DNA from 4 places in the Streptomyces sp. NPDC048337 genome. Region 1 is predicted to be linked to each of the others. Evidence: riboswitches for the same ligand, from Rfam matches in the RefSeq annotation. Region 1 holds a riboswitch; each other region holds the start of a gene.

Region 1 (4,680 bases):
CCCGGACCTTCTGCACGCGCATCAGCTGCGGATCGAGGATGCGGCGGTATGTGTGCGGGGGAAACCTCAGGTGGGCCTGCCGGCGGGCCGAGCGGGCCAGCGGATAGGCGAGGACGGGCAGGAGCAGGGGCCATAAGCAGAACAGGATCGCGGCCCACGCGCAGCCGTGGACGGGCAGCCGTCGCAGTATCTCCAGCAGCGGAGGCCAGTCACCCTCGCGGAAGCGCTGCCACAGCGGACGGGGCTCCTCGTACGGGAAGGCCGGCCCCCCGTACGGGAAGGCCGGCCCCCCGTTCGGCTGCCACGCCGGGCCGTAGGGGTTCTCTCCGCCGAAAGTCACGCCGGTTTCCTTCCTGGGTGCGGGACGCGTCGACACAGTCAACTGCCAACGGGGCCTTCGCACATGGGGTTGCGCACACCTGCCCGGCACTCGCCCCGGGTCGGCGGCGCCGCGATACCGGGGGCCGGGGGGTGCAACCGACGAGGGGTGCCCGATATCTCTATAATTGACCCATTTGTCCCCGCCTCTTCAGAATCGAGGGGACGTCATGATCCATCCGCGCCTGCACCGGCTCACCGCCGTGACCTCCGGGGTGCTGCTCGCCGCCGGGCTCTCCCTCGTAGCTCCGGCCTCGGCCACGACGGCCGCCGCCGGTCGCGCACCGGCCCAGACCCAGACGCCGCTCGTCGTCAATGCCCGCTGGGGCGGGCACCCCACCTACGACCGGCTCGTCATCGACCTCAAGGGGGGCCTCCCCTCGGTCACCGTCACTCCCGTCTCCCACCTGGTCTACGACGGGTCCGGCAAGCCCGTCCCGCTGGCCGGGAAGTTCTTCCTGCAGATCCGGCTGAACCCCGCCGCCGCGCACGACGACGCGGGGCACAGCGTCTACAAGGGGCCCAAGCTCCAGAAGATCTTCCTCCCCCAGCTCAAGGGCCTCGCCCTGACCGGCGACTTCGAGGGGTACGTCACCTTCGGCGCCGCCTTCGCCACGAATCCGTACTACCGCACCTTCACGCTGCACTCGCCCGACCGGTTCGTCGTGGACTTCGCGCACACCAACCGGTGCTAGCGGTGCTCGGGATTGGGGAAGTCGAAACGGCAGCCGGCGTCCCACAGTGAGCGCTGGTTGCCGTGCGCCGGAATCCCGCCCGCCCGCTTGAGGAGGGCGGCCAGGTGCATCAGGTTCCAGGACATGAAGGTGGTGTTCCGGTTGGTGAAGTCGTTCTCGGGGCCGCCCGAGCCCGGGTCGAGGTAGGAGGGCCCGGGTCCGGCCTCGCCGATCCAGCCCGCGTCGGCCTGCGGCGGGATCGCGTAGCCGAGGTGCTGGAGGCTGTAGAGGATGTTCATGGCGCAGTGTTTGACGCCGTCCTCGTTGCCGGTGATCAGCGCACCGCCGACGCGTCCGTAATAGGCGTACTGGCCCTGCTCGTTCAGGAGCGAGGAGCAGGCGTAGAGCCGCTCGATGACCTGCTTCATCACCGAGCTGTTGTCGCCCAGCCAGATCGGGCCGCACAGCACGAGGATGTCGGCGTCCATGATCTGGCTGTAGAGCACCGGCCACTGGTCGCTCTCCCAGCCGTGGTCGGTCATGTCCGGCCAGACGCCCGTCGCGATGTCGTGGTCGACGGCCCGGATGAGCGAGGTCCGGACGCCGGCCGACTCCATGACGGCGCGGCTCTTGTCGATCAGGCCCTCGGTGTTGCTGGTCTCGGGCGAGCGCTTGAGCGTGCAGTTCACGTAGACGGCGGTCAGGTCCGGGTACGAGTAGTCGGCTGCCACCCCTTCACACTGGGCGGATCGGGCCGGCGCCGCCACCGGAGCGCACCCATCCGGGACATCCGGGATAGGGTCAGTGGGCCTTGGTGTTCGGGAAACCGGTGGGAAACCGGTGCGGCCCTCGCCACTGTGATCGGGAAGTCCGGCTCCACTCTCCCCCAGACTCCGTCCGGGAGGTGCCCCCAGCGGGAAGCCACTGGGCCCGCGCGGGAGACCGCACGGCCCGGGAAGGCGGAGCCCGGGCATCAGTACCCGTGAGCCAGGAGACCGGCCGGGGCGCGCTGTCCATCCACGAGGTGCTGGAGAGGTCTTCCCCACACATGCACATAGCCGAGGGCTTCCTGCCCCCCTTGCACGCGGTCGCCTGGGGCGCCGCGTCCGCCCCCTTCGTCGTACACGGTGTCCGCGCCCTGAGCCGCGAGGTGAAGGCCAATCCGGAGAGCACCCTGCTGCTCGGGGCGTCCGGAGCGTTCACCTTCGTCCTGTCCGCGCTGAAGATCCCCTCCGTGACGGGCAGTTGCTCGCACCCGACCGGCACCGGGCTCGGGGCCATCCTCTTCCGGCCACCGATCATGGCCGTGCTCGGCACGATCACCCTGCTCTTCCAGGCGCTGCTGCTGGCGCACGGCGGGCTGACCACCCTCGGCGCCAACGTCTTCTCCATGGCGATCGCCGGGCCGTGGGCGGGGTACGGCGTCTACCGGCTGCTGCGCGGCCTCGACGTGCCGCTGATGGTGACCGTGTTCTTCGGCGCCTTCTTCGCCGACCTGGTCACCTACTGCGTGACCTCGGTGCAGCTGGCGCTCGCCTTCCCGGACCCGGTGACGGGCTTCCTCGGCGCGCTCGGGAAGTTCGGCGGGATCTTCGCGGTCACCCAGCTCCCGCTCGCGGTGAGCGAGGGCCTGCTGACCGTGCTCGTGATGCGGCTGCTGATGCGGTCCAGCCGGTCGGACCTGGTCCGCCTCGGCGTCGCGAAGCTGAAGGAGGCGACGGCCCGATGAGCCGGAACGCGAAGATCAACACCCTGCTGCTGTTCCTGGTGGCGGCGCTGGCCGTACTCCCGCTCGCGCTGGGGCTCGGCGACGACAAGGAGGAGCCGTTCGCGGGCGCCGACGCGCAGGCGGAGGCGGCCATCACCGAGCTGAAGCCGGACTACGAGCCGTGGTTCTCGCCGCTGTACGAACCCCCGTCCGGGGAGATCGAGTCGGCGCTGTTCGCCCTCCAGGCGGCCCTGGGCGCGGGCGTGCTCGCGTACTACTTCGGCGTCCGCAAGGGCCGCCGCCAGGGGGCGGCGGCAGCGGAGGCCGCCTCGTCCGCGCCCGCCCCGGAGGCGTAGGGGTGCTGCCGATCGACGCGGCCGCGCACGGCAGCCGCTGGCGGCACCGGCACCCGCTGGAGAAGGCCCTGCTGGGGATCGGGCTGACGGTCACGGCGGTGTGCCTGCCGCCGTGGCCCGGCGGGCCGGTGGTCGCCGCCGCCACGCTCGCCGTGCTGCTCGGCCCCGCCGGGGTCACGGGGCGGCAGCTGTGGCGGGCCTTCCGGATCCCGCTCGGCTTCTGCTTCACGGGGGCGCTGCCGCTGCTGTTCGCCGTGGGCGGGCCCGACGGGCTCGTCGCACTGGCCCCCGACGGCCCCCGGCAGGCGGTGGAGCTGCTGCTGCGCACCTCCGCGGCCTCGCTCGGCGTGCTGCTGTTCGCTTTCACCACCCCGGTCTCCGACGTGCTGCCGCGGCTGGTCCGGGCGGGGGTGCCGGCCCCGGTGGTCGACGTGGCCCTGGTCATGTACCGCATCGGGTTCCTGCTGCTGGACTCCCTCGCCCGCGTCCGCCAGGCGCAGGCGGCCCGGCTGGGCACCACCGGCCGGGCGGCGGCGTGGCGTTCGCTGGCCGGGCTCGCGGCGACCTCTTTCGTACGGGCCTTCGACCGCGCGGCTCGGCTCCAGTCGGGCCTGGCCGGGCGCGGCTACGACGGCGCGCTGCGGGTGCTCGTACCGGAGTCCGCGCTGTCCTGGCGGTTCCTGGCCGCGTCGGCGGCGCTTCTGGCGGCCCTGGTGGCCGTGACCCTCGTACTGAAGGAGCTGTACCTGTGAGGCCGTTGGTGGAACTGGTGGGCGCGGGCTACGCGTACGAGGACGGGCCCGCCGTGCTGTCCGGGGTGGACTTCGGGATCGCCGAGGGCCGCGCGCTGGTGCTGCTGGGCCGCAACGGCAGCGGCAAGACCACCCTGATGCGGCTGCTGAGCGGGGGCCTGCGGCCGGGCTCGGGCGCGCTGCACCTCGACGGCGCGGCGGTGGCCCACGACCGGGCCGGCCTGACCCGGCTGCGGACCGCGGTCCAGCTGGTGGTCCAGGACCCGGACGACCAGCTGTTCGCGGCCTCGGTGGAGCAGGACGTGTCCTTCGGGCCGATGAACCTGGGCCTGCCGTTGCCGGAGGTCCACGAGCGCGTCGAGTCGGCCCTGGCCGCGCTGGACATCACGGCGCTGCGGGACCGGCCGACGCACCTGCTCTCCTACGGGCAGCGCAAGCGGGCGGCGATCGCGGGGGCGGTGGCGATGGCTCCGCGGGTGCTGATCCTGGACGAGCCGACGGCGGGGCTGGATCCGGACGGGCAGGAGCGGCTGCTGGACGCCCTCTCGGGCCTGCGTTCGGCGGGCACCACGGTGGTCATGGCCACCCACGACGTGGAGCTGGCGGTCCGCTGGGCCGACGACGCGGCGGTCCTCACCCCGGGCGGGATCCGCACGGGCCCGGCCGAGGTCCTCCTCTCGGACCCGGCCCTCCTGGCCGAGGCGGGCCTCCGCCAGGCCTGGTCCCCGGCGGTGACGGCCTTCCTCCGTACCCACGGCTTCCTCGCCGCCGACGCCCCCGGCCCCCGCCTCCCGGAATCCCTGTCCACGTGG
Region 2 (4,680 bases), on a different contig from region 1:
CAGGCCGCGGACAGGCCGGCGTTCTTGCCCGGCAGCCACTCCAGGTTGCCGTGCTTGCCCAGGTGGATCATCGCGTCGGCGCCGAAACCGCCGTCCTCCGCGCGCGCCTGGATCCAGCGGTACGCGGCCAGGTAGTGGTGCGACGGCGGCAGGTCCGGGTCGTGGTAGATCGCGATCGGGTTCTCGCCGAAGCCGCGGGGCGGCTGGATGAGGATGAGGAGGTTCCCGCGGCGCAGGGCCGCCAGGACGATGTCGCCCTCGGGGTTTGATGAGTGGTCCACGAACATGGTGCCCGGGGCTTCGCCCCAGTGTTGCTCCACGCTCTCGCGGAGTTCGGCGGGGAGTTCGGCGAACCAGCGGCGGTAGTCGGCGGCCGGGATGCGGACCGGGTTGCGGGCCAGCTGCTCCTCGGTCAGCCAGTCCTGGTCGTGGCCTCCGGCCTCGATCAGGGCGCGGATCAGCTCGTCGCCGTCGCCTGAGACCAGGCCGGGGATGTCCGTGACGGGGCCGAAGTCGTAGCCCTCGGCGATGAGCGTGCGGAGCAGTTCCACCGCGCTGGCCGGGGTGTCGAGGCCGACCGCATTGCCGATACGGGAGTGCTTGGTGGGGTACGCGGAGAGGACGAGGGCGATTCGCTTGTCGCGGCGTTCGATGTGGCGCAGGCGGGCGTGGCGTACGGCGATACCGGCGACCCGGGCGGCCCGCTCGGGGTCGGCCACGTAGGCGGGCAGGCCGTCCTCGTCGAGCTCCTTGAAGGAGAACGGGACGGTGATCAGACGGCCGTCGAACTCGGGCACGGCGACCTGGGTGGCGGCGTCGAGGGGGGACAGGCCCTCGTCGTTCTCCTCCCAGGTGGAGCGGGAGCCGGTCAGGCAGAGGGCCTGGAGGATCGGCACGCCGAGCGCGGCGAGGGCGCCCGCGTCCCAGGACTCGTCGTCCCCGCCGGCGGAGGCGGTGGCGGGGCGGGTGCCGCCGGCCGCGAGGACGGTGGTGACGACGGCGTCGACCCCGTCGAGGGCGGCGAGCAGCTCCGGCTCCGGGGTGCGGAGGGAGGAGACGTAGAGGGGGAGCGCCTGCGCGCCCTTGGCCTCGATGGCCTCGGACAGGGCGTGCACGAAGGCGGTGTTGCCGCTCATCTGGTGCGCGCGGTAGTAGAGCACGGCGACGGTCGGGCTGCCGTCCGCCGGACGCGTGGTCCGCGCGGTGCGGTCCAGGGGGCCCCAGGTGGGGGCGGCGGCGGGGGGCTCGAAGCCGTGGCCGGTGAGGAGGACCGTGTCCGAGAGGAAGCGGGCCAGCTGGTCGAGGTTGGCGGGGCCGCCGTGCGCGAGGTAGCCGTGCGCCTCGGCGGCGATGCCGATGGGGACCGTGGAGGCCTCCATCAGCTGGGCGTCCGGGGCCTGTTCGCCGGTCAGGACCACGACCGGGCGGGTCTGGCCGGGGGCGAGGAGCAGGTCGAGGCCCTCCTGCCAGGCGCGGAGGCCGCCGAGGAGGCGTACGACGACCAGGTCGACTCCGTCGAGGAGGCCGGGGAGGTCGTCGAGGGGAAGGCGGGAGGGGTTCGCGAACCGGTACGGGACGGGGCCGTCCGCCGTGTTCGCCGCGCGGGCGCTGAGCAGATCGGTGTCGGACGTCGACAGCAGCAGGATCATGCGGCGGCAGGCCTTCCTCGGGGTTTCCGCGCCCCGGGCAGTGAGGACAGCGGGAGTTCCTGACTCACCCTTCGGCCGTTGGCTGCCGGGTTCACAGTGGCGGGACCGCGCCGGAATCGCACCGGGCTTCCTCCCATGTCGCCGTCCTCGGCGACGGCGGGCCGTGTGGTCCGCCGGAAGGTCATCTTAGGGGGCCTTTTCCCTGGCCGGGAGTGGGGGTGGTGGCGTCGGGGCGCTCGCGCTGGCGTGGGCGGGTGGGTTCCGGGTGCCGTTGCGCTCGCGCTGGCGTTGGCGGGTTGATGTCGGGTGCCGTTGCGCTCGCGCTGGCGTTGGCGGGTTGATGTCGGGTGCGGCTCCGTTGCCGGGGCTCTGCCCCGGGCCCCGCGCCTCAAACGCCGGCGGGGCTGGGTGTGGGTGGTGTGGCTGGGTGGGTGCGGCTTACGGATCGGGGCTCTGCCCCGGGCCCCGCGCCTCGAACGCCGGCGGGGCTGGGTGTGGGTGGTGTGGTTGGGTGGGTGCGGGTTGTGGGGCGGGGTTCTTGGGGCGGCCACCGGCCGGGTGGGCCGGGGTCGGGGCCGGGGTGGGGTGTCGTCCGGGGCGGGCTTCGATGTTCGGCGCCTGCTCCGCGTGTGAGGTGTCGGGCGGCGGCGTGCGCCGAATTCATCTCGTTTTAGCCCCGGACGACACCCCACCCCGGCCCCGACCCCGGCGGGCGGGGTGGTGACGGACACAGGTCGGGGGAGGGGAATCGTGGGTATGCTCGCCGCCATGCCCCAGCCCCCTTCCGCCGCATCGCGGGACGAACCCGTCATACGGGAGCGCGGTGACGCCTGCCCCGGAGCGCTGCGTCTGCACGCGGCCGACGACGGGTACCTGGCGCGGGTCCGGATCCCCGGCGGGCTGCTCGACGCCGCGCAGGCGGCCGCGCTCGCCGAGGCCGCCGACCGGTTCGGGGACGGGTATCTGGAGCTCACCTCGCGCGGGAACGTGCAGTTGCGCGGGCTCGCCGATGGTTGTGGCGGCGGGCTGGCCGAACTGCTCGGCGCGGTTGGGCTGCTGCCCTGGCCGAGCCATGAGCGGATTCGGAACATCGTCGCCGGTCCGATGGTCGATCCCGCCTCGGTGCGTGCGCTGGACGCGGCGCTCTGTGCCGAGCCGAAGGCCGCCGCCCTGTCCGGCCGGTTCCTGTTCGCCGTCGACGACGGGCGCGGGGACGTGGCCGCCCTCGACCCCGACGTCACCCTGCTCGCGCAGCCCGGCGGCCGGGTGCTGGTCCGGCTCGGCTCGGCGCCGGACGCCGTCGAGGTGGCCGCCGCCGACGCCGCGCGGGCCGGGCTGGAGGCCGCCCTCCACTTCCTCGACGCCGCGGCCGCCGCCGGGACGCGGGCCTGGCGGGTCGATGAGTTGCCCCATGAACACTCCCTGGAGGGGAGCGAGTTCGCCGATCGGCTCGTGGCGCGCGGCATGCGTGCGCGGTACGTCGCCGACGCGCCCCGCCCGTACGCGGATCCGCCCGCGGCCGGTGTGCACGGGGACGCGCTCTGTGTCCTCATCCCCCTCGGCCGGCTGAGCACCGCCCAGTGGCGGGAACTGCCCGGCGAGCTGCGGATCACGCCCTGGCGCAGCATCCTCGTCACCGACACCACCGCCCGCCCCGCCGGGCTCGTCACCTCGCCCGACAGCCCCTGGGAGTCCGTCACCGCCTGCACCGGCCGCCCCGGCTGCGCCAAGTCCCTCGCCGACGTACGCGCCGACGCCCGGGCCGTCGCCGAGCGGGCGCGGGGGCCGCTGCCGGTGCACTGGTCCGGCTGCGAACGCCGCTGCGGGCATCCGCGCGGCACCGCCTGGGTGGACCTGGTGGCCACGCCCGACGGGTACCGGCTCGGCGCGGACCCGGTGGCACGCCATGAACTCGCCGCGGCCCTCGCCGCCGCCCGCAACCAACCCCCCGTGTCCGAACCCGCAGTGAAGAAATGAGCGAGTACACCGTGTTTGAGTACGAGAAGGACGGCGCCGCGATCTACCGCCAGTCCTTTGCCACGATCCGCGCCGAGGCGGACCTCTCCGGGCTGCCCGCCTCCGTCGCGCACGTCGCGGTGCGCATGATTCACGCCTGCGGGATGACCGACCTGCCCAAGGACCTCGGCTACACCCCGGACGTCGTGCTGCGCGCCCGCGCCGCGCTGCACGCCGGTGCGCCGATCCTGTGCGACGTGCAGATGGTCGCCAGCGGGGTCACCCGCAAGCGGCTGCCCGCCGGCAACGACGTGATCTGTACTCTGTCCGACCCGGCCGTGCCGGAGCTCGCCGCGAAGATGGGCACCACGCGCAGTGCCGCCGCCCTCGAAGTGTGGCGTGACCGGGGCCTGTTGGAGGGCTCGGTGATCGCCGTCGGCAACGCGCCGACCGCGCTCTTCCGGCTGCTGGAGATGATCGAGGAGGGTGCGCCGCGCCCGGCCGCCGTCATCGGCGTCCCCGTCGGCTTCATCGGCGCCGCCGAGTCCAAGGACGCCCTCGCCGAACACCCCTCGGCCCTCGACCACTTGATCGTGCGGGGCCGCCGCGGCGGCAGCGCCATCGCGGCCGCCGCCGTCAACGCGATCGCGAGCGAGGAAGAATGAGCACCGGAAAGCTGTACGGGGTCGGGCTCGGGCCCGGCGACCCCTCCCTGATGACCCTGCGCGCCGTCGAGGTGATCGGAGAGGCGGACGTCGTCGCCTACCACAGCGCCCGCCACGGCCGCTCGATCGCCCGCTCGATCGCCGCGAAGCACCTGCGTGCCGACCACATCGAGGAGCCGCTGGTCTACCCGGTCACCACCGAGACCACCGACCACCCCGGCGGCTACCAGGGCGCGATGGAGGAGTTCTACGAGGCGGCCGCCGCCCGCCTCGCCGCCCACCTGGACGCCGGTCGCACCGTGGCCGTGCTCGCGGAGGGCGATCCGCTCTTCTACAGCTCGTACATGCACATGCACAAGCGGCTCGCGGACCGGTACGAGACCGAGGTCATCCCCGGCGTCACCTCCGTG
Region 3 (4,680 bases), on a different contig from region 1:
GGCGCGGCTCTGGAACGACGTCTTCGTTCTCGCCCAGGACCTCCTCGGCATCCCCCGCGGCACGATCCGCGCCACCGTCCTCATCGAGACGATCACCGCCGCCTTCGAGATGGAGGAGATCCTCTACGAGCTGCGCGAGCACAGTTCGGGTCTGAACGCGGGCCGCTGGGACTACCTCTTCAGCCTGATCAAGACCTTCGCGCACCGCACCGACTTCCTCCTCCCCGACCGGGACCGGGTCACCATGACCGCCCCGTTCATGCGGGCGTACACCGAACTCCTCGTCCGCACCTGCCACAAGCGCGGCGCCCACGCCATCGGCGGCATGGCCGCCCACGTCCCCGGCAAGGACCCGGCCGCCCACGAGGCCGCGCTGGCCAGGGTCCGGCTGGACAAGGAGCGGGAGGCCGAGGACGGCTTCGACGGCTCCTGGGTGGCCCACCCGGGCCTGGTCCCGGTCTGCCGGGACGCCTTCGACGCGGTCCTCGGCGACCGGCCGCACCAGCTGGACCGCACCCGCGGCGACGTCGCCGTCCGGGCCTGCGACCTGCTCTCGGTGCGCCGGGTCGGCGGCTCGCCGACCCCGGACGGCGTGCGCGCCAACGTCGCCGTCGCGCTGCGGTACTTCGACGCCTGGCTGCGCGGGCGCGGAGCGGTCGCCCTGTACGGGCTGATGGAGGACGCGGCCACCGCCGAGATCGCCCGGGTGCAGCTCTGGCAGTGGCTGCGCCATCGCGCCGTCACCCGCGAGGAGGTCCTCGGCCTGCTCGACTCCGAGTGCGCGGCGCTCGCCGCGGAACAGCCCGGCGCCGAGGTGGCCGCGGCCCGCCGGATCCTGGAGGAGACCGCCCTCGGTCCCACCCTGCCGCCCTTCTTCACCCCCGGGGCCTACGCCCGCCACCTCGTCCGCCGTACGGAGGCACGCTCATGACCAGCCCCCTCAGCCGGGTCGGAGTCGTCGGTGGCGGCCTGATGGGCGCCGGCATCGCCGAGGTGTGCGCCCTCGCCGGGCTCGACACCCTCGTCTGCGAGGCCGACGCCACCGCCGCCCGGGCGGCCGCGAACGCGTCGCGGTCTCCCTGGAACGGGCTGTCCAGCGCGGGAAACTCGACCGTCTCTCCGCCGAGCACGCCCTCGCCCGCCTCGTCTTCACGGCCGACCTCGACGAGCTCGCGGACCGCCGTCTCGTCATCGAGGCCGTCACCGAGGGCGCCGAGGTCAAGACGGAGCTGTTCACCGCGCTCGACAAGATCGTCGAAGACCCGGAGGCCGTCCTCGCGTCCAACACCTCCGCCATCCCGATCATGCGCCTGGGCATGGCCACGGGGCGCGCCGACCGGGTCGTGGGCCTGCACTTCTTCAACCCCGTTCCCGTCCTGCCCCTGGTGGAGATCGTCTCCTCCCTGCACACCTCCACGGAGACCGTGCGCACGGTGGAGTCCTTCGCCCGCGACACTCTGGGCAAGAACGCCATCCACTCCACGGACCGGGCCGGCTTCGTCGTAAACAGCCTCCTCGTCCCCTATCTGCTCTCGGCCGTGCGCATGGCCGAATCCGGATACGCCACGCCCGCCGACATCGACGCGGGCATGGAACTGGGCTGCGCCCACCCCATGGGCCCGCTCAAACTCGCCGACCTGATCGGTCTGGACACCGTCGCCGCCATCGCCGACTCGATGTACGAGGAGTTCAAGGAGCCGCTGTACGCCCCGCCGCCGCTGCTCCAACGGATGGTGCAGGCGGGATTGTTGGGCCGGAAATCGGGTCGTGGATTCCACACCTACACCGGGTAGGCTTGCGAACGCAGCTGGTTCGCCCCCGTCCTCCCCCATGGCCTGAACGGCTTGGGGGGACCCCCATGGCGGGACGCGTCGTAAGAGGGAACCCGGTGGGAATCCGGGACTGCCCCGCAGCGGTGAGTGGGAACGACCGCCGTCATACGCACTGGGACCGGAACCGGTCCTGGGAAGCGACGGCCAGTAGGTGCCGCCTCGTGAAGAGGTCGGTGTGCCCGCGAGTCCGAAGACCTGCCCGTTGCCCGTGCGCGAACGACCGCGCACGGTTTCCCGGTGACCTCGTGGGCGGGTCGGCGTGCACATCGGGCGGATCTCCCGTCGCGTACCCAGGCGTACGCGATCCGGCGGTCCGCCCGTTCCGGCACCCCTTCGCGCCCTCGGCCCTCACCGGGTCCATGGAGACACGCTCGCGAAGGAGAGTTCCGTGACAGACAAGTCCGCAGCCGCGGCAGTACAGCCCACCGTGTACGGCTACCCGCGGCAGGGGCAGAACCGCGAACTGAAGAAGGCCGTCGAGGGCTACTGGAAGGGCCGCGTCACCGCCGAGGCCCTCCACCGCACCGCCGGACCTGCGCCGCTCGAACTGGCGCCAGCTCGCCGAGGCCGGCATCACGGAGGTGCCGACCGGCGACTTCTCGTACTACGACCACGTACTGGACACCAGCGTGATGGTCGGCGCCGTCCCCGCCCGACACCGGGCGGCGCTCGCCTCCGACGCCCTCGACGGCTACTTCGCGATGGCCCGCGGCACCCAGGACGTGGCTCCGCTGGAGATGACCAAGTGGTTCGACACCAACTACCACTATCTGGTCCCCGAACTCGGCCCCGACACCGCCTTCACCGCCGACTCCGCCAAGCAGGTCGCGGAGCTGCGCGAGGCCCTGGCCCTCGGGCTGACCGCCCGGCCCGTGCTCGTCGGCCCGATCACCTACCTGCTGCTGGCCAAGCCGGCCCCGGGCGTCGCCCCCGGCTTCCAGCCGCTGACCCTGCTCGACCGGCTGCTGCCCGTCTACGCGCGGGTCCTCTCCGACCTGCGGGCCGCCGGCGCCGAGTGGGTGCAACTGGACGAGCCCGCCCTCGTCCAGGACCGGACCCCGGCCGACCTGGGCGCCGCGGCCCGCGCCTACCGCGAGCTCGGCGCGCTCACCGACCGGCCCAAGCTGCTGGTCGCCTCCTACTTCGACCGGCTGGGCGAGGCCCTGCCGGTGCTCGCCAAGGCGCCCGTCGAGGGCCTGGCCCTGGACTTCACCGAGCGGGCCGCCGGCAACCTCGCCGATCTCGCAGCCGCGGGCGGCCTGCCCGGCAAGCGCCTGGTCGCGGGCGTGGTCAACGGCCGCAACATCTGGATCAACGATTACGCGAAGTCCCTCGCCACGCTGGGCACGCTGCTGGGCCTCGCCGACCGGGTCGACGTGGCCGCGTCCTGCTCCCTGCTGCACGTCCCACTGGACGCCGCCGCCGAACGCGACATCGACCCGCAGGTCCGCCGCTGGCTGGCCTTCGCCCGGCAGAAGACCGCCGAGATCACCACGCTGGCCCGCGGCCTGGCCCAGGGCACCGACGCCATCGCGGCCGAACTCGCCGCCAACCGGGCCGACCTGGCCTCCCGCGCCAGCTCGGCGATCACCCGCGATCCCGCCGTACGGGCCCGCGCCGACGCGACCACCGCGGCCGATGCCCGCCGTCCGCAGCCCTACGCCGACCGGGCCACCGCCCAGCGGGCCCATCTGCGCCTGCCTCCGCTGCCCACCACCACGATCGGCTCCTTCCCGCAGACCCCGGACCTGCGCACCGCCCGCGCCGACCTGCGCGCCGGCCGCATCGACAGGGACGGCTACGAGGAGCGCATCAAGGCTGAGATCCGCGAGGTCCTCGCCTTCCAGGAGAAGGCCGGCATCGACGTCCTCGTGCACGGGGAGCCCGAACGCAACGACATGGTCCAGTACTTCGCCGAGCAGCTCACCGGCTACCTGGCGACCCAGCACGGCTGGGTCCAGTCGTACGGGACGCGCTACGTCCGCCCGCCGGTCCTCGCCGGCGACATCTCCCGGCCCGACCCGATGACCGTCCGCTGGACCTCGTACGCCCAGGCGCAGACGGGCCGTCCCGTCAAGGGGATGCTGACCGGCCCGGTCACCATGCTCGCCTGGTCCTTCGTACGCGACGACCAGCCGCTCGGCGACACCGCGCGCCAGATCGCGCTGGCCCTGCGGGACGAGGTGAACGACCTGGAAGCGGCGGGGACTTCGGTGATCCAGGTGGACGAGCCCGCCCTGCGCGAGACGCTGCCGCTGCGGGCCGACGGGCACACGGAGTACCTGGCCTGGGCCACCGAGTCGTTCCGGCTCACCACGAGCGGGGTCCGGCCGGAGACCCAGATCCACACCCACATGTGCTACGCCGAGTTCGGCGACATCCTGCGGGCCATCGACGACCTCGACGCCGACGTCATCAGCCTGGAGGCCGCCCGCTCCCACATGCAGGTGGCGGACGAACTCGCGGGCGCGGGCTACCCGCGCGAGGTCGGCCCCGGCGTATGGGACATCCACTCGCCGCGCGTCCCCTCGGCCGACGAGGCGGCGGCCCTGCTGCGCAAGGGGCTTGAGGCGATCCCGGCCGAGCGGCTGTGGGTCAATCCCGACTGCGGCCTGAAGACCCGCGGCTGGCCCGAGACCCGGGCCTCCCTGGAGCACCTGGTCGCCGCGGCCCACACGGTCCGGTCGGAGCTGACCTCCGGCTGAACCGGCCCCCGCGGAGGCGGCCGAGCCCTCGGTGTACGCCCGCCGGCCGGGCCACCGCTCCGCGCGGGACCGGCGGGGTCCGGGAGCCGCCGGCGGGCGGGAGCACGTCCGCGGCACCGAAGCCGATCGGTTCCCGGCCCCGT
Region 4 (4,680 bases), on a different contig from region 1:
CGGGCACCCGCGTCGGGCGGTTCATGCTCCAGGACACCCTCGGCAACGTGCACAAGTCCTTCAAGAACGTCAGCTGGAAGCCGGGCGTCTGGCTGGCGAGCGCCATCGTCGTCGGCGGCTGGGGCTACTTCCTGTGGGTCGGCATCAAGGACCCGCTGGGCGGCATCAACCAGCTCTTCCCGCTGTTCGGCATCGCGAACCAGCTGCTCGCGGCCGTGGCCCTGGCCGTCTGCACCACGCTGCTGGTCAAGTCCGGCCGGCTGAAGTGGGCCTGGGTGACGGGCGTTCCGCTGGCGTGGGACGTGGCCGTCACGCTCACCGCGAGCTACCAGAAGATCTTCTCGGAGGACGTGAAGGTCGGCTTCTTCGCCCAGCGCGACAAGTACCAGAGCGGGATCGACGCGGGGAAGGTGCTGCCGCCCGCGAAGAACATGGACGACATGCACACCGTGGTCACCAACGCCACGGTGGACGGCGCGCTGTCCGCGCTGTTCGCGCTCCTGATCATCATCGTGCTGGCGGACGCGGCCCGGACCTGCTTCAAGGCCATCAGCAGCCCCGAGTCCGTGAAGCTCTCCGAGGTCCCGTGGACCGAGTCGAAGATCATCGCCCCGGCCGGGCTGATCCCGACCGCCGAGGAGCGGGCGGAGCTCGCCACGGCGGGCCTCGACTCGGGCGGCGGGCGCCCGAAGGAGCCGGTGGCCTGATGAGCGTGCGCAGCGCGCTGGCGCGGGCCCGGTACTACGTACGGGAGTTCTCGGGCGAGGCGGCGTACGACCGCTACGTCGCCCACGCCCGCTCCCACGACCCGGCCGCCGAGGTCCTGACCCGGCGCGCCTTCGAACGGGCCCGCACGGACTCGCGCGAGGCGGACCCCCGCGAGGGCTTCCGCTGCTGCTGAACACGTACGAAGGGCCCCGCCGTTCCCCGGCGGGGCCCTTCGGCGCGTGCGGGGTCAGCGCACCCAGTCCTTGAGGCGCTCGGTCTGGAGGGTGATGCCGACGGGGTCGGGAAGCTTGACCTCCCTGCCGAAGGGAACGGTGCGCACGGTCTCGTAGCGGCCGCCGTCCGGGTCGCTGTGGACGAGCACCTGGCACTTGAGCCGGTCGATGAGCAGGTAGACGGGGATGCCGGTCTCCGCATAAGCGCGCGGCTTCTCGACCCGGTCACGCTGCTCGGTGTCGGAGTCCCACGAGGTCACCTCGACGGCCATCAGGATCGGGCCCGGTTCCGCCCAGTCACCCTGCCCGACGAACGCGTCCTCGTGCGCCAGAACCCCGTCCGGAATCGCGCGGCCCTCCCGGTACTGTTCCGCCTTGATCCCCTGCCCTTGGTGCAGCCAGAAGTCCGGGTGGTGCTGCATACAGATCCGGGACAGCCACACGATGATCCGCCCGTGGTCCCCGTCTGGCATGGCCTTGCTCCTCAGCACCCCACCGATGAATTCCAGTCGCAGCCCCTCTTCCTCGCGGGCGGCTATGCGGGCCAGGTGCTCGAAGGACTCGGTCGACAGGTGGGGACGTTCGGTCATGACGCTCATGCCTCGCTCGCCTTCCTCGACGGTGCTGTCTCCGACGATAGCGCCGGGCACCGACAGGCGTCCGGCACACTCGACCGCATGGACATCGTGATCAGGGAAGCGCTGCCGGAGGAATACGAGGAGCTCGGGGAGATCACCGCGCGGGCCTACCTCGGGGACGGGCTGCTCACCTACGGCGAGGAGGACCCGTACCTCGCCCGGCTGCGGGACGTGGCCGGGCGGGCCGCCCACAGCGAGATACTCGTCGCCGCGCGCAGCGACGGCCGGCTGCTCGGCGGTGTGGCCTTCGCCCCGCCAGGCAGCGCGTACTGCGACATCGCCGGGGAGGGAGAGGCGGAGTTCCGGATGCTGGCCGTCGCCCGGGAGGGCCGCGGGCAGGGGGCCGGCGAGGCGCTCGTGCGGGCCTGCATCGACCGCGCCCGGGCCCTCGACGGCGTACGGCACCTCGTGCTGTCCACGTCGGACGACATGCCGGCCGCCCACCGGATCTACGAACGCCTCGGCTTCGTACGGACCCCCGCGCGGGACTGGGAGCCCTTCCCCGGCCTCACTCTGCTTACGTACGGTCTCGAACTGTAGCCGCGGCGACACAACATCTAGGGGGTCACACACGAGGCGGCCCCCACATGTATGCTCATGCTCGCTGTCGCCGCAGGGGAATCCGGTGTGAATCCGGAACTGTCCCGCAACGGTATGAAGTACACCCATCGGTGTACTCGCAAGTCCGAAGACCTGCCGACGGTGCGCCCGGCTCGACCGAACCGGGTGCCGATACGTCCGGGCCTCGCGGTTGGGCCGGTGGACGCCATGCGGTGTACGCGTACCTGCCACGCCCGCATGCGCCTCCCCGTGCCCTGCCCACCGACGCCGGGCCGAGCGAGGGAGAGCTCCCGCCGTGACCATCGCGCCTTCCGCACCGCGCGCCGAGTCCACTTCTGGCGACAACACCGAGGGCCCGGGGGCCACGCTGCTGCGTACCCTCACCGAGCTGACGGCCGACCTCCCCGACACCGACCCCGGCCGGGTGGCCGCCGCCGCGCTGCGCGGCCGCAGCTCCGCCGCCGACGAGGCCGAACTGCGCGGGCTGGCCACCGAGTCCGCCGCCGGCCTGATCTCCGAGGACCCGGCGTACTCCAAGCTCGCCGCCCGGCTGCTGACGCTGGCCGTGGCCGACGAGGCCGCGGGCCAGGGTGCCACCTCCTTCTCCACCTCCGTCGAGGTCGGCCACCGCGAGGGCCTCATCGCCGACCGCACGGCCGAGTTCGTACGGATCCACGCGAGCCGCCTCGACGCGCTGGTGGAGCACACCCTCGCCGAGGGCGCCGACGACCGCTTCGGCTTCTTCGGCCTGCGCACCCTGCACAGCCGCTACCTGCTGCGCCACCCGATCACCCGCCAGGTCATCGAGACCCCGCAGTACTTCATGCTGCGCGTGGCCTGCGGCCTCGCGGAGGACGAGAGCGTGCGCGCCGTCGAGGAAGTCGCCTCCCTCTACCGGCTGATGAGCCGCCTCGACTACCTGCCGTCCTCCCCCACGCTCTTCAACTCCGGCACCCGGCACCCGCAGATGTCCTCCTGCTACCTGCTGGACTCCCCGCTGGACGAGCTCGACTCGATCTACGACCGCTACCACCAGGTCGCCCGCCTCTCCAAGCACGCCGGCGGCATCGGCCTCTCGTACTCCCGCATCCGCGCCCGCGGTTCGCTGATCCGCGGTACGAACGGCCACTCCAACGGCATCGTGCCGTTCCTGAAGACCCTCGACGCCTCCGTCGCCGCCGTGAACCAGGGCGGCCGCCGCAAGGGCGCCGCCGCCGTCTACCTGGAGACCTGGCACGCGGACATCGAGGAGTTCCTGGAGCTCCGCGACAACACCGGCGAGGACCAGCGCCGCACGCACAACCTGAACCTCGCCCACTGGATCCCGGACGAGTTCATGCGCCGCGTGAACGCCGACGCCGACTGGTCGCTGTTCTCCCCGGCCGACGTCCCCGAGCTGGTCGACCTGTACGGCGCGGACTTCGACGCCGCCTACGTCAAGGCCGAGGCGGCCGGGCTCGCGAAGAAGACCATGCCGGCCCGCGACCTGTACGGCCGCATGATGCGCACCCTCGCGCAGACCGGCCAGGGCTGGATGACCTTCAAGGACGCCTCCAACCGGACCGCGAACCAGACCGCGCTGCCCGGCACGGTGGTCCACTCCTCCAACCTCTGCACCGAGATCATCGAGGTCACCAACGACGGCGAGACCGCCGTCTGCAACCTCGGCTCGGTCAACCTGGGCGCCTTCGTGGCCGACGGGGAGCTGGACTGGGAGCGCCTGGACGAGACCGTCCGCACGGCGGTCACCTTCCTCGACCGCGTCGTGGACATCAACTTCTACCCGACCGAGCAGGCCGGCCGCTCCAACGCCAAGTGGCGTCCGGTGGGCCTGGGCGCGATGGGCCTCCAGGACGTCTTCTTCAAGCTGCGGCTCCCCTTCGACTCCCCCGAGGCGAAGGCCCTGTCGACGAAGATCTCCGAGCGGATCATGCTGGCCGCGTACGAGGCCTCCTGCGACCTCGCCGAGCGCGGCGGCCCGCTCCCGGCCTGGGCCGAGACCCGCACCGCCCAGGGCGTACTGCACCCCGACCACTACGACGTGACCCTGCACTGGCCCGAGCGTTGGGACGCCCTGCGCGCCCGCATCGCCGAGACCGGCATGCGCAACTCCCTGCTCCTCGCCATCGCCCCGACCGCGACGATCGCCTCGATCGCGGGCGTGTACGAGTGCATCGAGCCGCAGGTCTCCAACCTCTTCAAGCGCGAGACGCTGAGCGGTGAGTTCCTCCAGGTCAACGGCTACCTGGTGGAGGAGCTGAAGCAGCTCGGCGTGTGGGACGCGCAGACCCGCGAGGCGCTGCGCGACTCCTCCGGCTCGGTGCAGGGCTTCGGCTGGATCCCGGCCGAGGTGCGCGAGCTGTACCGCACGGCGTGGGAGATCCCGCAGCGCGGCCTGATCGACATGGCGGCGGCCCGTACGCCGTTCCTGGACCAGAGCCAGTCCCTCAACCTCTTCATGGAGACGCCGACCATCGGGAAGCTCAGCTCGATGTACGCGTACGCCTGGAAGCAGGGCCTGAAGACCACGTACTACCTGC

The links. A riboswitch is a leader RNA that binds a small molecule or an ion and turns the genes downstream of it on or off. The one in region 1 is predicted to bind cobalamin.
Region 2: linked by a shared signal. The riboswitch ahead of cobN (cobaltochelatase subunit CobN) and the one ahead of ACGFYU_RS24455 (energy-coupling factor ABC transporter permease) in region 1 are both predicted to bind cobalamin.
Region 3: linked by a shared signal. The riboswitch ahead of metE (5-methyltetrahydropteroyltriglutamate--homocysteine S-methyltransferase) and the one ahead of ACGFYU_RS24455 (energy-coupling factor ABC transporter permease) in region 1 are both predicted to bind cobalamin.
Region 4: linked by a shared signal. The riboswitch ahead of ACGFYU_RS25870 (ribonucleoside-diphosphate reductase subunit alpha) and the one ahead of ACGFYU_RS24455 (energy-coupling factor ABC transporter permease) in region 1 are both predicted to bind cobalamin.

What each region holds. Positions count from the first base shown of each region.
Region 1 is NZ_JBICYR010000016.1:87,193-91,872, forward strand. It holds gene ACGFYU_RS24440 (hypothetical protein) at 1-340, opposite strand, end outside; gene ACGFYU_RS24445 (hypothetical protein) at 549-1,073, shown strand; gene ACGFYU_RS24450 (flavodoxin family protein) at 1,070-1,783, opposite strand; cobalamin riboswitch at 1,848-2,071, shown strand; gene ACGFYU_RS24455 (energy-coupling factor ABC transporter permease) at 2,101-2,781, shown strand; gene ACGFYU_RS24460 (energy-coupling factor ABC transporter substrate-binding protein) at 2,778-3,116, shown strand; gene cbiQ (cobalt ECF transporter T component CbiQ) at 3,119-3,868, shown strand; gene ACGFYU_RS24470 (ATP-binding cassette domain-containing protein) at 3,865-4,680, shown strand, end outside.
Region 2 is NZ_JBICYR010000008.1:5,306-9,985, forward strand. It holds gene cobN (cobaltochelatase subunit CobN) at 1-1,649, opposite strand, end outside; cobalamin riboswitch at 1,682-1,840, opposite strand; gene ACGFYU_RS15495 (cobalamin biosynthesis protein CobG) at 2,418-3,626, shown strand; gene ACGFYU_RS15500 (precorrin-8X methylmutase) at 3,623-4,270, shown strand; gene ACGFYU_RS15505 (precorrin-2 C(20)-methyltransferase) at 4,267-4,680, shown strand, end outside.
Region 3 is NZ_JBICYR010000005.1:165,484-170,163, forward strand. It holds gene aceB (malate synthase A) at 1-931, shown strand, start outside; partial or broken gene ACGFYU_RS10850 (3-hydroxybutyryl-CoA dehydrogenase) at 928-1,793, shown strand; cobalamin riboswitch at 1,875-2,029, shown strand; partial or broken gene metE (5-methyltetrahydropteroyltriglutamate--homocysteine S-methyltransferase) at 2,221-4,537, shown strand.
Region 4 is NZ_JBICYR010000018.1:4,137-8,816, forward strand. It holds gene ACGFYU_RS25850 (carbon starvation CstA family protein) at 1-707, shown strand, start outside; gene ACGFYU_RS25855 (CstA-like transporter-associated (seleno)protein) at 707-901, shown strand; gene ACGFYU_RS25860 (Uma2 family endonuclease) at 956-1,540, opposite strand; gene ACGFYU_RS25865 (GNAT family N-acetyltransferase) at 1,619-2,119, shown strand; cobalamin riboswitch at 2,164-2,295, shown strand; gene ACGFYU_RS25870 (ribonucleoside-diphosphate reductase subunit alpha) at 2,436-4,680, shown strand, end outside.